DNA from 3 places in the Streptococcus sp. NCTC 11567 genome. Region 2 is predicted to be linked to each of the others. Evidence: predicted binding sites of a transcription regulator. Region 2 holds the regulator's gene; each other region holds the start of a gene.
What was found. The regulator Rex, encoded in region 2, represses fermentation and respiration genes when NADH is low (regulators of the CRP and FNR family bind a similar motif). The targets are predictions, from matches to a motif close to TTGTGAANTANTTCACAA.
Positions count from the first base shown of each region.

Region 1: a site for Rex is predicted at 4,238-4,255, ahead of pflB (formate C-acetyltransferase). Genes of this name have one in related genera too.
Region 3: a site for Rex is predicted at 4,629-4,646, ahead of adhP (alcohol dehydrogenase AdhP). Genes of this name have one in related genera too.

Region 1 covers NZ_LR595857.1:1,856,487-1,862,804, reverse strand. The annotation lists gene FQT67_RS09310 (glycoside hydrolase family 13 protein) at 1-1,106, shown strand, start outside; gene FQT67_RS09305 (GNAT family N-acetyltransferase) at 1,230-1,682, opposite strand; gene pflB (formate C-acetyltransferase) at 1,787-4,114, opposite strand; gene dinB (DNA polymerase IV) at 4,323-5,420, shown strand; gene FQT67_RS09290 (hypothetical protein) at 5,509-5,997, opposite strand; gene FQT67_RS09285 (ATP-dependent RecD-like DNA helicase) at 6,088-6,318, opposite strand, start outside.
Region 2 covers NZ_LR595857.1:1,134,972-1,141,289, reverse strand. The annotation lists gene FQT67_RS05820 (SGNH/GDSL hydrolase family protein) at 33-647, shown strand; gene FQT67_RS05815 (AI-2E family transporter) at 824-1,819, shown strand; gene radC (DNA repair protein RadC) at 1,867-2,547, shown strand; gene FQT67_RS05805 (gamma-glutamyl-gamma-aminobutyrate hydrolase family protein) at 2,549-3,244, opposite strand; gene FQT67_RS05800 (redox-sensing transcriptional repressor Rex) at 3,253-3,897, opposite strand; gene FQT67_RS05795 (DUF4649 family protein) at 4,075-4,287, opposite strand; gene FQT67_RS05790 (DUF1831 domain-containing protein) at 4,355-4,702, opposite strand; gene FQT67_RS05785 (cysteine desulfurase family protein) at 4,692-5,819, opposite strand; gene FQT67_RS05780 (ribose-phosphate diphosphokinase) at 5,816-6,318, opposite strand, start outside.
Region 3 covers NZ_LR595857.1:65,032-71,349, reverse strand. The annotation lists gene FQT67_RS00400 (IS30-like element IS1239 family transposase) at 1-593, shown strand, start outside; gene FQT67_RS00395 (MATE family efflux transporter) at 549-1,838, opposite strand; gene thrC (threonine synthase) at 1,878-3,362, opposite strand; gene adhP (alcohol dehydrogenase AdhP) at 3,554-4,570, opposite strand; gene adhE (bifunctional acetaldehyde-CoA/alcohol dehydrogenase) at 4,863-6,318, opposite strand, start outside.

The DNA of each region.
Region 1 (6,318 bases), 720 kb from region 2:
AATTTTACGACAAAAGTGTGGGAGCCTATCACAATCCTGATGCTCCTGAACGAGAGTTTTTCTTTATCGATGAGCAAAACAACTACAAGTCTTGGTTTGGTGTAGAAACCATGCCTCAACTCAATTACGGGTCTCAACGCCTCAGAGATATTATTTACCGTAATGAGAATTCTGTTCTCAAAAAATACCTCAAAGAGCCCTTTAATATTGATGGTTGGCGCTTTGATGTGGCAGATGTGATGGCTAGAAATGATGTGTTAGATGTTTACCATGAGGTTTGGCGGGAAATCTACCAAGAGATTAAGGCAACCAAAAAGGATGCTGCTATTATTGCGGAAGAATGGGCTGACGCTTGGGAAATGTACGACGCCAAGCAGTGGGATTCCACCATGAATTATTTCCAAGCGGCGAGACCTCTGAGAGAATTCGCAGGGACCTGTGACTTGTTTTTGGAAAGGCAACCTGATTTGGCTCAGATTAATTACCCTAAGACTGCTAGACATCTTGGCCGACGCATCTTACAGTTCATGACCAAGGTTCCTTCACAAATCCAGTATCAGATGTTTAATCTAATCGATTCTCATGATGTGCCAAGGCTTTATCACATGGATGGCGTAGCATTTGCAGCCTACCAAGGAGCTTCTATCTGTCTTTTTGGACTTCCAGGAGCAACTAATATCTGGTATGGTGACGAGCAGTTACTCGGAGGCCATCATAAGAGCAACGAAGGTACACGCTATCCTATGAATTGGTCTAGAGAGCTAACCCAGCAAGAAAAAGATTGTTATCAGTTGTATCAAACGCTTTGTCGTCTAAAAACCACTGAGGAAAGTCTCCAAACAGGCGGCTTCAGAATTCTGCGCATGACAGAACAGGTGATTGTTTTTGTTCGTTTCACTAGAGAAGCTTGTTACCTCTTTGTTTGGTCTCAGTCAGAGCAAGAAGAGCAGATTGACATCACTGCTTTGGATTTAGGAATGACGGGTGCTGACTGGGCACTTCTTGTCGGAGATAGTCATGTAGATAGCACTGCAGAGCGTTTGAATCTTATCGTACCAGCCAAAGGTTCTGCAATCATCTCAGGTCACCTTTGTCAAGGACAATAATGTCCAATTAGCCCAATCAGATTCAAAATACTATGAAAAGCCCTATAACTATTGGAAGCCTTTATCACGAGATAATAAGTTTCATGATTGCTCTGCCACTTCGTTATAGGGTTTTTTAGATGTTTATAATGGTGAATGAGGTAGGTCTTTTGTCATTGTGATATGCTCAATTCCTGCTTCTTCGAACCGCTCTCCCTCTTCTTGGAAACCTAATTTGGCATAGAAGGTTCGAGCGCTTAATTGAGCATGCAGGCTGATACGTTCAATTCCTTGTTTTTGGGCATAGGTTAGGACGTAAGTCATTAACTCTTGTCCTAGGGCCTGGCCACGGTATTCTTTGAGGACAGCCATGCGTTGTAAGGTAACGGTTTTCTGATTGGAATCAGGCAGCAGACGACAAGTAGCACAAGGTTTGCCATTATTGTCGTAAAGAACAAAATGAAGACAGTAAGCCTCATTACGGTCGATTTCAATAGCAGCTGGAACTCCCTGTTCACCAATAAAGACTTGACGTCTGATTTTTACAGCATCTAAATAAGTATCAGCTAGAGTATTTCGAGTTTGTTTGATTATCATAAGGTTATTATAAGCTAAAAAAAGAAGCAGGACAACTGTTTGATGTCCTGCTTCTATAAGAATGACTAAGGGCGTTATGCAAAGGCATAACGAGCCTTGTCTGATTATTGACCTGAGATAGCTTCAGCGGCATCATCCATTGAAAGCACTTCGTGGAAGACACGTTGAGTCAATTCAGTTTTTTGTTCTGGTGTAAGGTATTTGGTGTTGACACAGTAACCAGAGATACGCACGATAACATCTTCGCCGTTCATGATCTTGTCATAAACATCGTTAAGGTCCATAACGTTCAAGTTAACGTGTTGACCACCATTTTCAAAGTAACCATCAAGAACTGTTACCAAGTTATCAACTTGTTCGTCAAATGTTTTACCAAGAGCACGAGGTGATACTTGAGTAGTCAATGAGATACCATCATTAGCGTGTGAGAATTCAAGTTTAGCAAGTGAGTTAAGGTTTTGTAACCAGCCACCTTTTGCTTTGTTAGATGGGTTAGCACCTGGTGAGAAGAATTCTACTTGGCTAGTGTTAACTGTACCATCTTCGTTCAAGAAGACGCCGCGGTGAACTGGAGAGTTACCAGTTTGTTTAGAGTAAGCAACGTTTGAAGTGATGGTAAGAAGTGATACTGAAGCCTCAGCATTCTTGTAAAGTTTGTGACTTGCAAGACGTGTGTGGTAAGCTTCCATCAACCATTTCGCGATGTCATCAACACGGTCGTCATCTTCACCGTAACGAGGGAAGTCACCTGTTACTTCGTAGTCATAAATGTAGCCATTTTCATCGCGGATAGTTTTAACAGTTGCGTATTTAATAGCTGACAAGGTATCAACTGTGTTAGCGAAACCACAGATACCGAATCCCATGTTAGCACGTTGGTGTGTTGGCAAGAAGGCCATTTGAACTGCTTCGTAGTTGTATTTATCAGTCATGTAGTGGATGATGTTAAGCGCATCTACATAAGTATCTGTCAACCAGTCAAGAGATTTCTCAAAGTTAGCCATAACTTCGTCGTACTCAAGAACTTCTGATGTGATTGGTTCAACAACGTTAAACACTTTGTAGTCTCTGTGAACATCATCGTAACCACCGTTAAGACCAGTAAGAAGGGCTTTAAGAACGTTTACACGAGCACCGAAGTATTGGATGTTATGACGTTGTTCTTCATTTTCTGGGTCAAGTGGTGATACACAACATGAAATACATGACATCTCACCATAACCTTCTTTAGCCATTGTTGTCACACCTTCATATTGGATAGAAGAGTGTTTGTGGCTCATTTTCATACAGTAGCGACGGAATGCTTCTGGCAATTGATCAGTCCAAAGAACAGTCAAGTTTGGTTCTGGAGAGTTACCAATATTATCAAGCGTGTTCAAGAAACGGTAGTCCATCTTAGTTACACGGTGACGACCATCGTTACCCATACCAGCCATAGAAGTTGTGATGAATGTTGGGTCACCTGAGTAAAGCGCATCGTAAGCTTTCGTACGTCCGAATTTTACGGTACGAAGTTTAAGAACGAAGTCATCCACAAATTCTTGGATTTCTGATTCTGTAAAGGTACCACGAGCAAGGTCACGTTCAGCAAAGATATCAAGAACGATTGGCACACGTCCAAGAGAAGTTGCTGCACCGTTGATCACACGACATACTGCCATGAAAGCGATGTTTACCCATTGGATAGCTTCTTTAACGTTTTCTGCTGGGCGACGAACGTCAACACCGTAAAGATCACCAAGTTTAACCACTTCACCAAGTGCTTGGTATTGAAGGTTAACTTCTTCGCGAAGACGGATTGATTCTTCATCGATTTCAGTGATAGCATTCCAGTCATTGACTTTTTCTTGCATCAAGTAGTCTGCACCGTAAAGAGCAAGACGAGCGTAAACACCGATGATACGTCCACGTGAGTAAGCATCTGGAAGACCAGTTACAGTGTGGGCATGACGAGCGCGACGAATATTTGAAGTATAAGCGCGGAAGATACCGTCGTTAACAGTTGTCACATACTTAGTAAAGATTTCATGTACTGCTGGGTCTGGTTCATAGCCGTTTTCTTTAAGGGTCGTTTCCGCCATACGGATACCACCTTTTGGCATGAAGTTCAATTTGAACAATTCATCGTTTTGAATACCATAAATCAATTCATTGTCTTTATCGATGAATCCAGCAGGAATGTCAGCAATTGAAGTTGGACGAGTATCGTATGGGAAACGTGTAGCTTCATAGTGTGCTTTTGTTTCTTCGATAACTTTTTTGATGTGAAGTGAACGTTCAGTAGCACCAGCCAAGAAAGATTCATCGCCATCGTATGGCGTGTAGTTAGCTTGTACAAAACGTGAGACACTTGCTTTTTCTTTCCAGTCAGTTCCTTTAAAGCCTTCCCAAGCTTTTTCGAAAACATCTGTGTTAGTTTTAACAGTTGCCATATATTTCTCCTTAAATTCTAGTAACAAAGCGATCTGTTACATTTACAACTCTAAGTTTAACATATAGGAAACGTTTTCCCAAGCAAAATTCTTGACAAAATTAAGATTCTTTTATAATACAGATTGTTGAAACAGTCACAAACTGTATTAGAATGTATTTTTTTGGCTTTAGATGCTCTAAGGAGTATAATATAGTCAGGAGGGGCCGATGCTTATTTTTCCACTGCTTAATGACACGTCACGAAAAATCATCCATATTGACATGGATGCCTTTTTTGCTGCAGTTGAGGAAAGAGACAACCCAGTCTTAAAAGGGAAACCGGTTGTGATTGGGAAAGATCCTAGAGAGACTGGGGGACGCGGTGTTGTCTCTACTTGTAATTATGAAGCTAGGAAATATGGGATTCATTCTGCTATGAGCTCTAAAGAGGCTTATGAGCGTTGTCCTCAAGCTATCTTTATCTCTGGGAATTACGAAAAATACCGCAGTGTTGGTCAGGAAATTCGCCATATTTTTAAACGTTATACTGATTTGGTTGAACCTATGTCTATTGACGAGGCTTACCTTGATGTGACTGATAATAAGTTGGGGATTAAGTCAGCTGTGAAAATCGCTAAACTGATTCAGCATGATATCTGGAATGAGGTTCACCTCACTTGCTCGGCGGGAGTCTCTTATAATAAATTTTTAGCTAAATTAGCCAGTGATTTTGAAAAACCGCATGGGCTAACGCTTGTTTTGCCCCAAGATGCCCTCTCCTTCTTAGCCGACCTTCCTATTGAAAAGTTTCATGGTGTCGGTAAAAAGTCGGTTGAAAAATTACATGAGATGGGGATTTACACAGGGCAGGATTTGTTAGAAGTTCCTGAAATGACCTTGATTGACCATTTTGGCCGCTTTGGTTTTAATCTTTACCGTAAAGCGAGAGGCATTAGCCATTCTCCAGTCAAACCCAATCGTATAAGAAAGTCGATTGGTAGTGAGAGAACCTATGCCAAACTCCTTTATCAAGAAGCCGATATCAAAGCAGAAATCAGTAAAAATGCTAGGCGCGTGGCCGCTCTCTTACAAGACCATAAAAAGTTAGGGAAGACCATTGTGCTTAAGGTGCGTTATGCTGATTTTACCACCTTAACTAAGCGAGTCACCCTGCCAGAACTGACAAGGGATGCCGCACAAATTGAGCAGGTGGCCGAATCTATCTTTGATACCTTACCAGAACATACAGTAGGTATTCGTTTGTTGGGAGTGACCATGACCAACTTGGAGGACAAGATGGCAGATATCGCTTTGGATTTATCGTAGGAAGAAGGCTTTCCTCTTTCCTATTTCTAGAGGCAAAAATAAGCTGACTAGGAAAAGTCCTAGTCAGCTTATCTTACTTCGTGTGATATTACAGTATTGATTGGTCTTGGTCGGTATCAGTGTCTTTGTCGTTAAGGGTTTTGGCTTTGTAAAAAGCAAAGCCATAAAGAGCAGCTTGTGCAAGGATAAGGATAGTTCCAACCATTGACAAGGTTGTTGTGAACTGGTTAACCAAGCCGATAACAGAAAGGATAAGGCCTAAGATATAAGGAATATAACTAACCGTTAGACCTTGTTTTAATTTAGATAAGTTTTGAGCACAAAAGACAATGATAGCAATAATAGCAAGGACATTTAAGACAGATAAGAAAATCATAAATGGTGTCATGCTGCTTTGTAGCTGTGCCAATTGCTCAGTTGTTAATTGGGCCCGAAATGCTTCATTCTTGAGTTGGCTTTGTAAGTAGAAAATCCCTGCAAATCCCATTAATGACAGTACAACTCCAAGCCCGTTTAGAATAATAATGGCAATAGTAGACGTTTTGAGTGCCTGACGCACTTTTTCATAAGAAATCATATAATCCTCCTAGAGTCCTTAATCCGAAATTGTACAATGTGTTTAATACAAAAATATTATACCATAGATTAATCAAAAATGTCCGTTTTTCTAGGATTTTTTCTGGAAAAAGAGGGCAATATCTGATTCTGTAAGCCCTATCATCGAATCGATAGTCGAATAATTCTCAGGTGTTAACCTAAAATCATCATTATCTGACTGAGAGTTCTCAGTGGGGTTAGAGTTTGTTGATTGAGAGGAAGATTTTTGAGAGTCGTCCTCAAGGGTTGCCGTATTAGAAAAAAGGGAGGTCTGCTCTTTTGATTTTAGCTCTTGGTTAGG
Region 2 (6,318 bases):
GTTATACTAGAGGTAATAATAAGGAGTTTGACATGTTAGAAATTGTTTCAGAAGAATTACGACGCTATCAAGAAAAGAAGCTAGCAGATTACCATGATAAAAATAAGAGTACTGAAAAAGGGGGCATTGTTTTTGCCGGAGATTCACTGATTGAGTTTTTCCCCTTAAAAAAAGCCTTAGGAACAGACTTTCCTTTTATTAATCGAGGTATTGCAGGAATTGATAGCCAGTGGTTAGTGACACATTATGATGATCATATTACTGATTTAGAACCAGAAAAAGTCTTTTTATTAATTGGTTGTAATGACATTGGTCTAGGATTTGACAAGAATCATATTGTTTCAACTATTGTAGAATTGATTAACCAGATTCGAAGCCATTCCATCTATAGTCAGATTAACCTTCTGTCATTATTACCGGTGTCGCAGAATCCAGCATACCAGATGACAGTTAAAGTTAGAACCAATGCTGTTATTGATAGCATTAATCAAGAAATATCCATGATTCCTTCTGTAGAATTTATTGACGTCAATACTTGTCTTAAAGATGCACAAGGTGGACTAGCAGATAGCTATACCTTAGATGGTCTACACCTCAATTTTCAGGCCTATGCTATAATGGCACAAGTCATTAAGGACTATTTATAAAAGCATTAAGAGACCCGCAACTACTGGCCTATGATGACCTTTTTAGATGATGCTAGGAAGGTCAATATAGCCAATTATGCTTTGTCCAAGTAGTTCTCACTGCCCTTAATGTCTATGAGGAGATTCGGGTATCCCTGTTTTGCAATTTAGTGTATAATGTAAAAGAAGGAGTTACCATGAAATTTGAAAAAAAATATATCCTCTATCTTGTTGTGACATTTATTCTTTGTTATGCTATTTTAGCCAACTGGGAAAATGGAACTGATATTGTAAGAACTATTTATAAAACAAGCCTCCCCTTTCTCTATGGAGCAGCAGGAGCTTATATTGTTAATATTGTCATGAGTGCTTATGAAAAAGCATATGTCTACGCTTTTAAAGGAAGTCCCCTCGTTTTAAAAGTTAAGCGAGGCATCTGTATGTTGCTAGCTTATCTGACCTTTTTTATTTTAATCACTTGGATTATCTCAATTGTCATCCCAGATTTAATTGCTAGCATCAGCACCTTAACAAAATTTGATACACCATCCATTAAAGAAGTGGTTAATCAGTTAGAACATAATAAATTATTAGCACGTGTCATCAAATATATTGGTGGTGATGCCAAACTAACACAAACCATTACGAGTTATAGTCAACAATTATTAAAACAATTTATCGGTGTCCTAACGAATATCTTGACCTCAGTTACTGTTATCGCATCTGCGATTATCAACCTTTTCATCAGTTTTGTCTTTTCACTCTATGTCCTGGCCAACAAAGAGAGTCTTTGTCGTCAAGGAAATACCTTGGTGGATACTTATACTGGTAAATATGCTCAGCGTATTCATTATCTAGTTGATTTATTACACCATCGTTTTCATGGTTTCTTTGTCAGCCAGACCTTAGAAGCGATGATTTTAGGGACGCTCACAACGACGGGAATGTTTTTACTACAATTACCATTTGCTGGAACTATTGGGGTATTAGTGGCCTTCACTGCATTAATTCCAGTTGTCGGAGCTTCCATTGGTCTGCCAGCAATGTGGGTGTTAATGGCCATTACCATTGGAGCTTCCTTAAGAGGAATTGTTGGGATGATTATCGCCGTCCCTTTAGCAGCAACTCTCTATCAAGTCATTAAGGATAACATCCAGAAAAAACAAGCCATTCAAAAAAAACAGGTTTCTTAATAAGAAACTTGTTTTTTTATCGAATAAATAGATAGGGAGGTAGTGAGATGTATTCGATCAAATGCGATGATATAAAGCTGATGCCAAGAGAACGGTTAATGCGCATGGGGGCCGAAGCCTTAAGCAACCAAGAATTATTAGCCATTTTATTAAGGACAGGAAATAAAGAAAAACACGTTTTGGAATTATCTTCTTACCTGTTGTCACATCTAGAAAGCTTAGCAGATTTTAAAAAGCTGTCTCTGCAAGAATTACAAACCTTAGCGGGAATCGGTAAAGTCAAAGCAATTGAAATCAAAGCAATGATTGAATTGGCTGCTAGGATTCAAGCAACTGAGCAAACACTGTCTGAGAGGATTCTTTCGAGTGTTCAGATTGCAGAGAAGATGATGGCAGTTTTAGGCGATAAAAAGCAGGAGCATTTAGTGGTTCTGTATTTAGATAGTCAAAATCGCGTGATTGAAGAGAAAACAATTTTTATAGGAACAGTCAGACGTTCGATCGCAGAACCTAGAGAAATTTTATATTACGCTTGTAAAAATATGGCAACAAGTCTTATTGTGGTTCACAATCACCCATCAGGAAGTATTGACCCGAGTCCTAATGATTACGCTTTTACTGAAAAAATAAAACGATCATGTGAAGACCTAGGCATCATTTGCCTGGATCACATCATCGTTAGTTATCAATCTTATTATAGTTTCCGAGAAAAATCATCTCTTTTCTAGCTTAAAAGTCATTGACAAATAAATCAAAGAGTTGTAAATCTTCCTTGCGAACACCTTGAAGCAACTCAGGATGCCATTGAACACCCAAAAAAGGAATAGCCTCGTTAGTAGAAACAACAGCTTCAATCGTTCCATCACGAGGGTCTCTTGCAATAACTTTTAAATCATCAGCTACCTTTTTCAGACTTTGATGATGAAAAGAATTAATGACAGTTTTCTTACCATAGATAGGATATAAAATGGAATCTTCATCCACAATCATTTCATGCGATAGAAAATCAGAAGGAGCATCTTGCCAATGGGAAGGGATATTCTGGTTTAAACTGCCACCTAAGGCAACGTTCATTAACTGAGTCCCACGACAGACGCCTAAAATAGGTTTTTTCTGGGCTATAGCTTCTTTAATGATGGCTAGTTCAAAGTGATCTCGTTCGGGTGAGAAATCATCATCAAAGGCAGCTTTTTCTTCTTGATAATATTTAGGGTCTACATTTTGTCCCCCAATCAAGATTATTTTATCGACCATGGACACATACACCTTAGCAGCTGATTCATCACCAATTGGTAGTAGAAGCGGTAAGCCACCTGCATCAGTAACTGCCTGGACAAAACCAGTAGGCGCATATGACCAGGGCAGATTATCTAGAGCGATATTTAATCTTTGGTTTGCACTTATTCCAATAATGGGTTTGGACATTGTACTCCTTAGTCAAGATGGTTTTGATTCATAAAATAGAGAAGGGTTTGCAATTCGCTAGTTAAATCCACGGATTGGACAATCACACCTTTTGGAACCTGTAAATGGACAGGAGCGAAACTTAGAATCCCTTTAATACCAGCTTCAATGAGTTGTTCGGATACTTCTTGAGCATAGATACTTGGGACAGTTAAGATAGCCGTTTCAATATCAGTATTGTCAAGTCGGTCTTTGATGGTTGAAATCCCATAAATTGGAATACCATCAGTGGTCTTGGTCCCTACAAGAGGGTTATCATCAGTATCAAATCCCATTGCAATCTGCATTTTATTACGGTCATGGAAACGGTAGTGTAAGAGTGCGCGACCAATGTTACCACATCCAACTAAAATCACGTTAGTAGTAGAGTGATCGTTAAGTAAATCAGCAAAGAAATTCATTAATTTGGTGACATCATAACCAAAGCCACGGCGTCCTAATTCTCCAAAATACGAAAAATCTCGGCGAACAGTTGCCGAATCAATGCCCATAGCATCTGCAATTTGTTTAGAGCTAGCTTTTTCAACCTGATCAGCATGAAAACGTTTGAAAATGCGGTAATAGAGTGATAAGCGTTTTGCGGTCGCTTTTGGAATAGATTTATCAATAACCACTGTTTAACTCCTTATAGAATTGTCATTACATTTATCTTTCTTTATTGTAACAGAAAGTTTGTGAAAAATGCAACGTTTTGTTCATTATTTTGTGAAAGATGTCCTTTCATAGAAATCGTAACTGGTTTATAAGAGGATAAGAAAAAAGCTAAGAAGAAACTTCTTAACTTTGCTATTTTAGTGAAGGCCTTGTTGCTCAAGGAAAAAGTATAGGTTACCAAACTGTCCCGTATAATCTAGTTGCTGGCCATCTACCATTACCTTGGTAACAGGGAAATAATCTGCAATAGCAATTTGACAAGCTAATTGCGCCTGTTTATAGTCATCATAACTAGCGTAGGAAATCTGCTTTTCCTGTTTGTTGTTGTTTAAATAGCTAATGTCAATCATTGTCTGTTACCTCCCTTTTTGATAGCACCATTATAGTGCGTTGGGAAGAGAAATACAATTGATTAGCTTAGACTTTTGTTTTACTAAAAATATCACGTTCGACAAGGCTATCCATAAGGAAATAAAACTTGTCTTGAAGAATTTTATTGTCTTCAGATTTGAAAATATTAACTAATCTAAGACCAGATTGATCCGTAATAGCGAGTTTAAAGCCATCGAGTTCTTTATTTATCGTAATTTTTAAAGGAAAACCTTCTCCTGAATTAGGAACTTTTTCTAACAAGCGGGTTAACTGATAATGCCCTACTTTGGTTTGTGTAAAAGTAGTGTCTCTCAAAGTGTATTTTTTGACAGTTGGACTGATTTGGTAACGATAGTTACAGTCTTTTAAAGTAATTTCTTTTTCAAATGCCATCTGATTCTCCTAGAATTTTTCGTAAGGTTTGAGCCAATTGAGTGGCTTCTTCGAAAGTATTTTGATCTGACAGGCTGATGCGAATGGATTCTGATAGGCGATGAGACTCTTTGCCATAGTAAGCTGCAAGTACATGACTTGGCTCAACGGTTCCAGCTGTACAAGCAGAGCCTGTCGACACTGCAAAACCAGCTAAGTCAAGTTGGGTTAGTAGGACTCCATTTTGATAGCCAGGAAAGCCAATGTTAATCACCTGTGGAAGAGAGTTTGGGCCTTGATTAAGGTAATAAGAGAGTCCCTCTAGTTGTTCCAACAAGTGATCCCGTAAAGAAGTGATATGATTGGTTGCTGACAGACAGTTAGTTAAAGCATCTTTTAGAGCTTGTGCCATCCCCACAATGCCTGGTAAGTTTTCAGTGCTAGCTCTGCGTTTATGTTCTTGTTCTCCCCCATGAAGCAGGGAGTCCATAATCATTCCTCGACTATAAAGGAATCCAACCCCCTTAGGACCGTGAAATTTATGAGCAGACGCTGATAAAAAATCAACGCCTAATTGCTCAGGAAAAATCTCAAATTTTCCGATAGCTTGTACAGCATCTACGTGAAAAACCGCTTGATGGTCTCTAAGGAGGTTTCCAATCTCTTGAATAGGTAAGACATCACCTGTTTCATTATTAGCATACATCATGCTTACTAAAATCGTATCATCTCGGAGCGCCTTTTTAACGTCAGCCAAATCAATTGTTCCATTTTGGCAAGGCAAATAAGTCACCTCGAATCCAAATCGCTCTTCAAGATAGGCCATAGGGTGAAGAACAGAATGGTGCTCAATAGCAGTTGTGATGATGTGCTTACCCTTATTTTGATTAGCCAAGGCATAGCCTTTAATAGCTGTATTGTTGCTTTCTGTCCCCCCAGAAGTGAAAATAATGTGGCGAGCATTAACGTCTAAGAGATTGGCGATTGTTTGGCGAGATTCTCTGAGAGTTTTGCTTGCTTGGCGTCCGTAAGAGTGAATACTAGAAGGATTGCCAAAAACATCTGTCATCGTCTCTGTCATTACTGTGATGACAGAGGGACTAAGTGGGGTAGTAGCAGCGTTGTCAAAATAAATCATGCGTCATGTTTACCTTTGGGTTTATAGGAGAAAAGAGGACTCAATGGTTTTCTTTCGTGAATTCGGATGATAGCTTCTGCAATCAAGTCGCTAGCACTAAGGTAAGTGACATTTTCTGGGACACGGTTTTTGGTCTTAACAGAATCTGTAACGATAATGTCTTTAATCGGAGCAGTTTCCAAAACATCCGCAGCACCACCAGCAAACAAGCCGTGACTAGCAACGGCGTAAATGTCAGTTGCACCTGCTCGTTCAAGGATCTTAGCAGCTTCTGCAAAAGTTTTTCCAGTGTTAAGAATATCATCAATCAAAATAGCTTTTTTACCAGAAACATCACCGATAACATAGCCCTCTTCACGCTCTGAGTCATCCTGTGCGTAGTCAATAATAGCAATTGGTGAATCCAGATACTCTGCTAAGCTTCTAGCACGTTTAATGCCAGAATTTTTTGGGCTCACTACAACAGTATCGGCACCTGCCAAGCCAAGTTGGCTGTAAT
Region 3 (6,318 bases), 1.1 Mb from region 2:
CTAAGCAGGCTAGAAAACATGCCAGTCCTTATTTTAAACCCGCAGGAAAGAGTATTGAACAACGCCCAGATAGCATTAACCAACGTCTTGAAGCTGGGCATTATGAGATTGATACAGTCATTCTGACGAGGGCTAAAAATCAATGCTTACTCACCCTAACGGACAGGAAAACACGTCATCAGCTGATTCGATTAATACCGGATAAGTCTGCTCAAGCCGTCAATAAAGCTCTTACGGGGATTCTAAAAGACTACACCGTCAACTCTATCACAGCAGACAACGGGACAGAATTTTCTCGCTTATCAGATGTCTTTCCAGCAAGTGACATCTACTATGCCCATCCCTATGCGTCATGGGAGAGAGGCACTAACGAAAACCATAATCGCCTGATTCGCAGATGGCTCCCTAAAGGTACCAAAACAACGACCCCTAAAGAAGTCGCTGCTATTGAACATTGGATCAATCATTATCCTAAACGACTCTTCAACTACAAGTCGCTAGTAGAAATGTTAAAACTGGCTAACTTCAACTTGAAATTTAGCGCCTTTCTAGTGAAAAGCAATCTGCTGGTATTTCTTAAATTGTCTCGATAAAATCAGCCATCTAGCAGAATTGTCTAAAACAGTTGCTACCCAAACTCCCATCAACCCCATTTGGCAGACAACTCCAAGAAGATAACCAAGAACAATACGAATCAACCACATTCCTATAGTGGTTGCGTAAAAAGGAAGTTGAGGTCTTCCAATCCCCTGCCAAGCAGCCGTGTAAACTAAAGTCCCCGCTGTTGCAGGAGCTCCTAATAGTGAAAAAAGAAGGACAATCATGGCCGAGTCACGAGCATGAGGATTTTGAGTGAACATATTCAATAAGAGGGGACCGAGCAAATAGGTTAGAATTCCCATGGTGAACATCATCAGAGTTGATAAAAGAAACGATTCTCTAATCGTACATCTAATATCTGCTCCTTTTCCACTTCCTAATTGACCAGCGACTAGAATGACCGTAGCCGTTGACATAGCAAGCCCAGGCATGTAATTAAACTGAGTTAGTGCTTCTCCAATTGCATTTCCTGCTAAAACGGTTGTTCCAAAGTGTACAATAATAATCGTAATCAGAACATCTCCTGCCCTCATCATCAAACGTTCACCGGCAGTAGGTAAGGAGAGATTAAAAATCGTTTTATCTATAGGTCTCGCCAATCGTCTCACAACGCTTTTTATAGGAACAAAGCGACAAAGCAAAAGTACACCTACTAAACGAGATAGAACAGTTGCCCAGGCAACCCCCGCAAGTCCGAAGCCCCAAACGTAGATGGATAAAGCAGAGAAAACAGCATTCAGCAGATTTATTAAAAAACTAACTTGCATAGGGATACGAGGCTTTCCTTGAGCACGAACAATAGCTCCTAAAATTGTCAAAAGCCCTAAACTCACAATCATACCGCCAACAATCGCTAAATACTGGCTTCCAATTAGGGTGAGGCTATCATCAGCTCCTAACACTTTTAAAATCTGTCGGCGACCAAGGACTGAGAAAAGCCCAAGAAGGATAGATACCCCTAAGGTTAGTCGGAGGGCATCAGCGATATCATTTAACTGTTTGTTTTGATTGTGTTCTCCAATACTTCGAGCAATCAAGCTAGATATAGCAGCTCCTAGAGCAATATAAAGAGCTTGATAAATAGTAATAATATTATTGGCTATGGAAACACCTGAAACTGCCACTAAGCCAATTTGAGCGACAAGGTAGTTATCAACCATCCCCATTACCATTTGTAAAATATTTTCTGCCATTGAAGGCAAAGCCAAAGAAAGCAATTTTCTTCTATTATATGTCATTTATCATTTCCAAACTAAAGGAGCCTTGTCGGCTCCGTTTTACAGACCAAGATAATTTTCAACAGCTGTCTGCATATCTGCCGTTTTCACAAGCAGACGGTGCCGAACCCTTGCGTTTTGCAATCCTATCACAGCTTTTGGTTGTACCACGTGAGAAAGCTGCTTAAGTTGACTCACTGCTTCAAAGTCATCGGCGACCGGTTCTCCAGTAATTGCTTCTACTACAACACCCGGAAATTTATAAGGACTGGCTGTTGAGGCAATGAGTGTCGGTGTGTCATCCCCTGTCTCGTGACGATAATTTTGATAAACTGCCGAAGCAACTGCGGTATGAGGATCCATAACATAATCGTCTAACTCAAATACTCGTTTAATTTCAGCCGCTGTTTCTGCTTCTGTGGCAAAACCAGCAACAAACTGAGAAAAAATAGCCTCATCACTATCTTGTAATTCGTAGGATCCATTTCTTGTTAGAGCATCCATTAAACATTTGGTTTTTTCAGCATTATCCCCTACTAAATGGAAAACAAGACGTTCTAAATTAGATGATACCAAAATATCCATAGAAGGACTTGTTGTGATTTTGAAGGGCCGTTTTTTATCATAGATACCACTGGTAAAGAAATCCGTTAAGACCCTGTTCTCATTAGAAGCACAAATAAATGTTGCTACAGGTAGACCAATTTTCTTGGCATAATAAGCAGCTAAAATATTCCCAAAATTACCAGTAGGAACCGTAATATTAATGTTTTGACCTGCTTCAATCTGACCAGCTTTAACCAATTGAGCATAAGCATAAATATAATAAACCACTTGTGGAATAAGACGACCAATATTCATGGAGTTTGCAGATGAGAGTTGCATCCCGCGAGCTGCTAATTTCTGAGCCAAGTCAGGGTCATTAAACATACGTTTCACATCTGTTTGAGCATCATCAAAATTCCCCTCAATGGCAACAACGTGAGTATTTTCTCCAACTTGAGTTGTCATTTGTAATTCTTGAATCTTACTAACACCTGCGTGAGGATAAAAAACAATAATTTCTGTTCCAGGAACATCTGCAAAACCTGCCATAGCAGCTTTACCTGTATCTCCAGAAGTAGCTGTTAAAATCACAATTTTCTGTTCCACGCCTTGCTTTTTAGCTGCAGTGGTCAAAAGATAAGGCAAAATAGACAGAGCCATATCTTTGAAAGCAATCGTTGTTCCGTGAAACAATTCCAAGTGATGAGAGTCTGTTAGAGAAACTACTGGTGCAATAAGAGAGGTGTCAAATTTATCACCATAAGCTGAGCTGATACAGTACTCAATTTCATCTTCAGTAAAATCATCAAAAAAAGCGGATAGCACTAGCTTGGCAATGGCTTGATAACTTTCATCTTTAAGCTTGTTAAATGACAATGCTAACTTAGGAAAACTAACAGGTGTAAATAATCCTCCATCTGCAGCTAAACCTTGCAAAATAGCTTGACTTGCCGTCACTTTATTCTCTTGATCTCGTGTTGATTGGTACATCATCGGCATCGCTCTACCCTACCTATCTTTATTTTTTCCATTATATAATATATTCTCCATTTTTAAAACTTCTAAAAAATAAAAAAGCATTCTCAAGTAGAGAGAAGCTCTCTTACTCAAGAATGCTACTGCATGGTACAATTTAAGAATTACTCCAGCAAACGAAGCCATTGCTAGATAATACTTCATATTTTAGTCTCTTAGCGAGTAAAATCCAAAACTTTGCGTCCTTGAATCAAGCCACGTTCCATTTCATCAAAGACATCTGGAGCAGTATCAACTGGAACTTTTTCGACAACCGGAACAACCAGACCTTCTGCACCAAAGGCAAAGGCTTCTTCCAAGTCTTTACGTGTCCCTACAAGTGATCCGACCACTTTGATACCATCTAAAACAGTTTTTACGATAGACAGTTCCATGTATTCTGATGGAAGGCCTACAGCTACAACAGTTCCTCCTGCACGGACGCTATCAATCGCTTGGTTAAAGGCAACTTTGGAAACAGCTGTTACAACGACACCATGGGCTCCACCTGTTTTTTCCTGAATATAACCTGGAACATCTTCAATTTCTTTACCATTAACCACAATATCAGCGCCGACTTCTTTAGCCAACTCTAGTTTATCATTGTTGATATCGACTGCGACAACATGAGCATTAAAGACTTTCTTAGCGTATTGAACAGCTAGGTTTCCAAGACCCCCAGCACCAAAAATAACAATCCATTGACCTGGAGCAGCACCCGCTTCTTTGATAGCTTTATAAGTAGTGACACCCGCACATGTGATTGATGAAGCTTGGGCAGGATCAAGTCCTTCAGGGACTTTTACAGCGTAATCAGCTGTTACGACAGCATATTCGCTCATTCCTCCATCAACGCTGTAACCTGCATTTTTAACAGAACGGCAGAGAGTTTCACGACCAGTCGTACAATATTCACAATGGCCACAACCCTCAAAGAACCAAGCAATAGAGACACGATCACCAACTTGTAATGAGGTTACACCTTCACCAATTTCTTCGACGATACCAATGCCTTCATGGCCTAGAATACGCCCAGGAACTTGTCCAAAATCGCCATGCGCTACGTGCAAATCTGTATGGCAAACACCACAGTATTCGACTTTAACAAGTGCTTCTCCGTGCCCAATTGATGGCATTTCATGATCAACAACTTCAACACCTGTACTAGCTTCATTAACAACTACGGCTTTCATATAAGTCCTCCATATTTTAATGTTTAATTGTTACTTCTGTAACCGTTTACAATTAAAATTGTATATCTTTTCACAATTATTGTCAACTCATTTTCGAAAGTTTTCTGAAAATTAAGTTAACTAGTTAAGTTGTTGAAACCTCTCTTTGATTATTATAAGCAAAATCCTTTCTTCCTTTTAGAGGGGATTTTGGGTATGTTGTATTCAACTCAATACACGAAATACACGAAAAAAACGACCTCTTATGGTTCTAGTCATAAGAGGTCGTTGCATCACAACACTTTAAAAGAGATTATTTACGGCGTCCTGGGCGCTCTGCGTAACCATAGTAAGCATCTTCAATGATTTCTTGCATATGGTCAACCATTGGTAAGCGTGGGTTAGCAGGCGAACATTGGTCTTCATAAGCAAGGTAAGCCAAGGCACGTGAATGTTCTTTCCACTCGTTCTCATCAATTCCTTGATCTTTGAAGTTCATCTTAATGCCAACACGGCAACCAAGGTCATAAACAGCTTTCGCATAAGACTCAACGGCTTCTTCTGGTGTTGAAGCTGGAAGTCCTAACAATTTCGCAATGTCTTGGTATTTTTCATCCGCACGGTAGTAATTGTACTTAGGCCATGTTGCAGTCTTAGCTGGACGTGTACCGTTGTAACGGATAACGTATGGAAGCAAGATTGCATTGGTACGACCATGAACAGTGTGGAATTGTGCACCAATCTTATGTGCCATTGAGTGAGAAATACCTAGAAAAGCATTGGCAAATGCCATACCTGCCATTGTTGAAGCATTATGCATTTTTTCACGTGACTCAAAGTCAGCTTCTTTAACAGATTTTTCAAGAGTTTCAAAGACAATCTTAATTGCTTGAAGCGCCAAACCATCTGTAAAGTCGTTAGCCATTTGAGATACATAAGCTTCTGTGGCGTGTGTCAAAACGTCCATACCAGTATCTGCAGCAATAAAGCCTGGAACTGTCAATACCAAAGCTGGGTCAACAATTGCCACAGTTGGTGTCAATGAGTAGTCAGCAATTGGGTACTTACGGTTGTTAGCCTTGTCTGAAATAACAGCAAATGGTGTTACCTCTGAACCTGTACCAGATGTAGTTGGAATGGCAATGAATTTTGTTTTCTTACCAAGTTCTGGGAATTTGAAAGCACGTTTACGAATATCCATGAATTTTTGGACAAGGTCATGGAAATCAACTTCTGGTTGCTCGTAGAATAACCACATTACTTTGGCAGCATCCATTGGAGAACCACCCCCAAGGGCAATAATGGTATCTGGTTTGAAGGTACGCATTAATTCAGTACCTTTCATAACTGTTGTAATATCTGGATCTGGTTCAACATCTGCAAAGATTTGGTAAACCACTTTATTACGACGAAGGTCCAATTGTTCAATGATACGATCCAAGAAGCCAAGTTCAACCATGGCATGGTCAGTAACAATCATCACGCGTTCAACGTCACGGCATTTTTGAAGGTATTGAATTGAATCACGTTCGAAGTATGTTTTTGAAGGGACTTTAAACCATTGCATATTATTTCTACGTCTTCCTACTTTTTTGATGTTCAAGAGATTAACAGCACTAACGTTATCACCAACTGAGTTGCGGCCATAAGAACCACATCCTAAGGTCAATGATGGTAAGAAAGCATTGTAAACATCACCGATACCACCAAATGTAGAAGGTGAATTCCAGATGACACGGATAGCACGAATTCTAGTACCAAATTCTTTT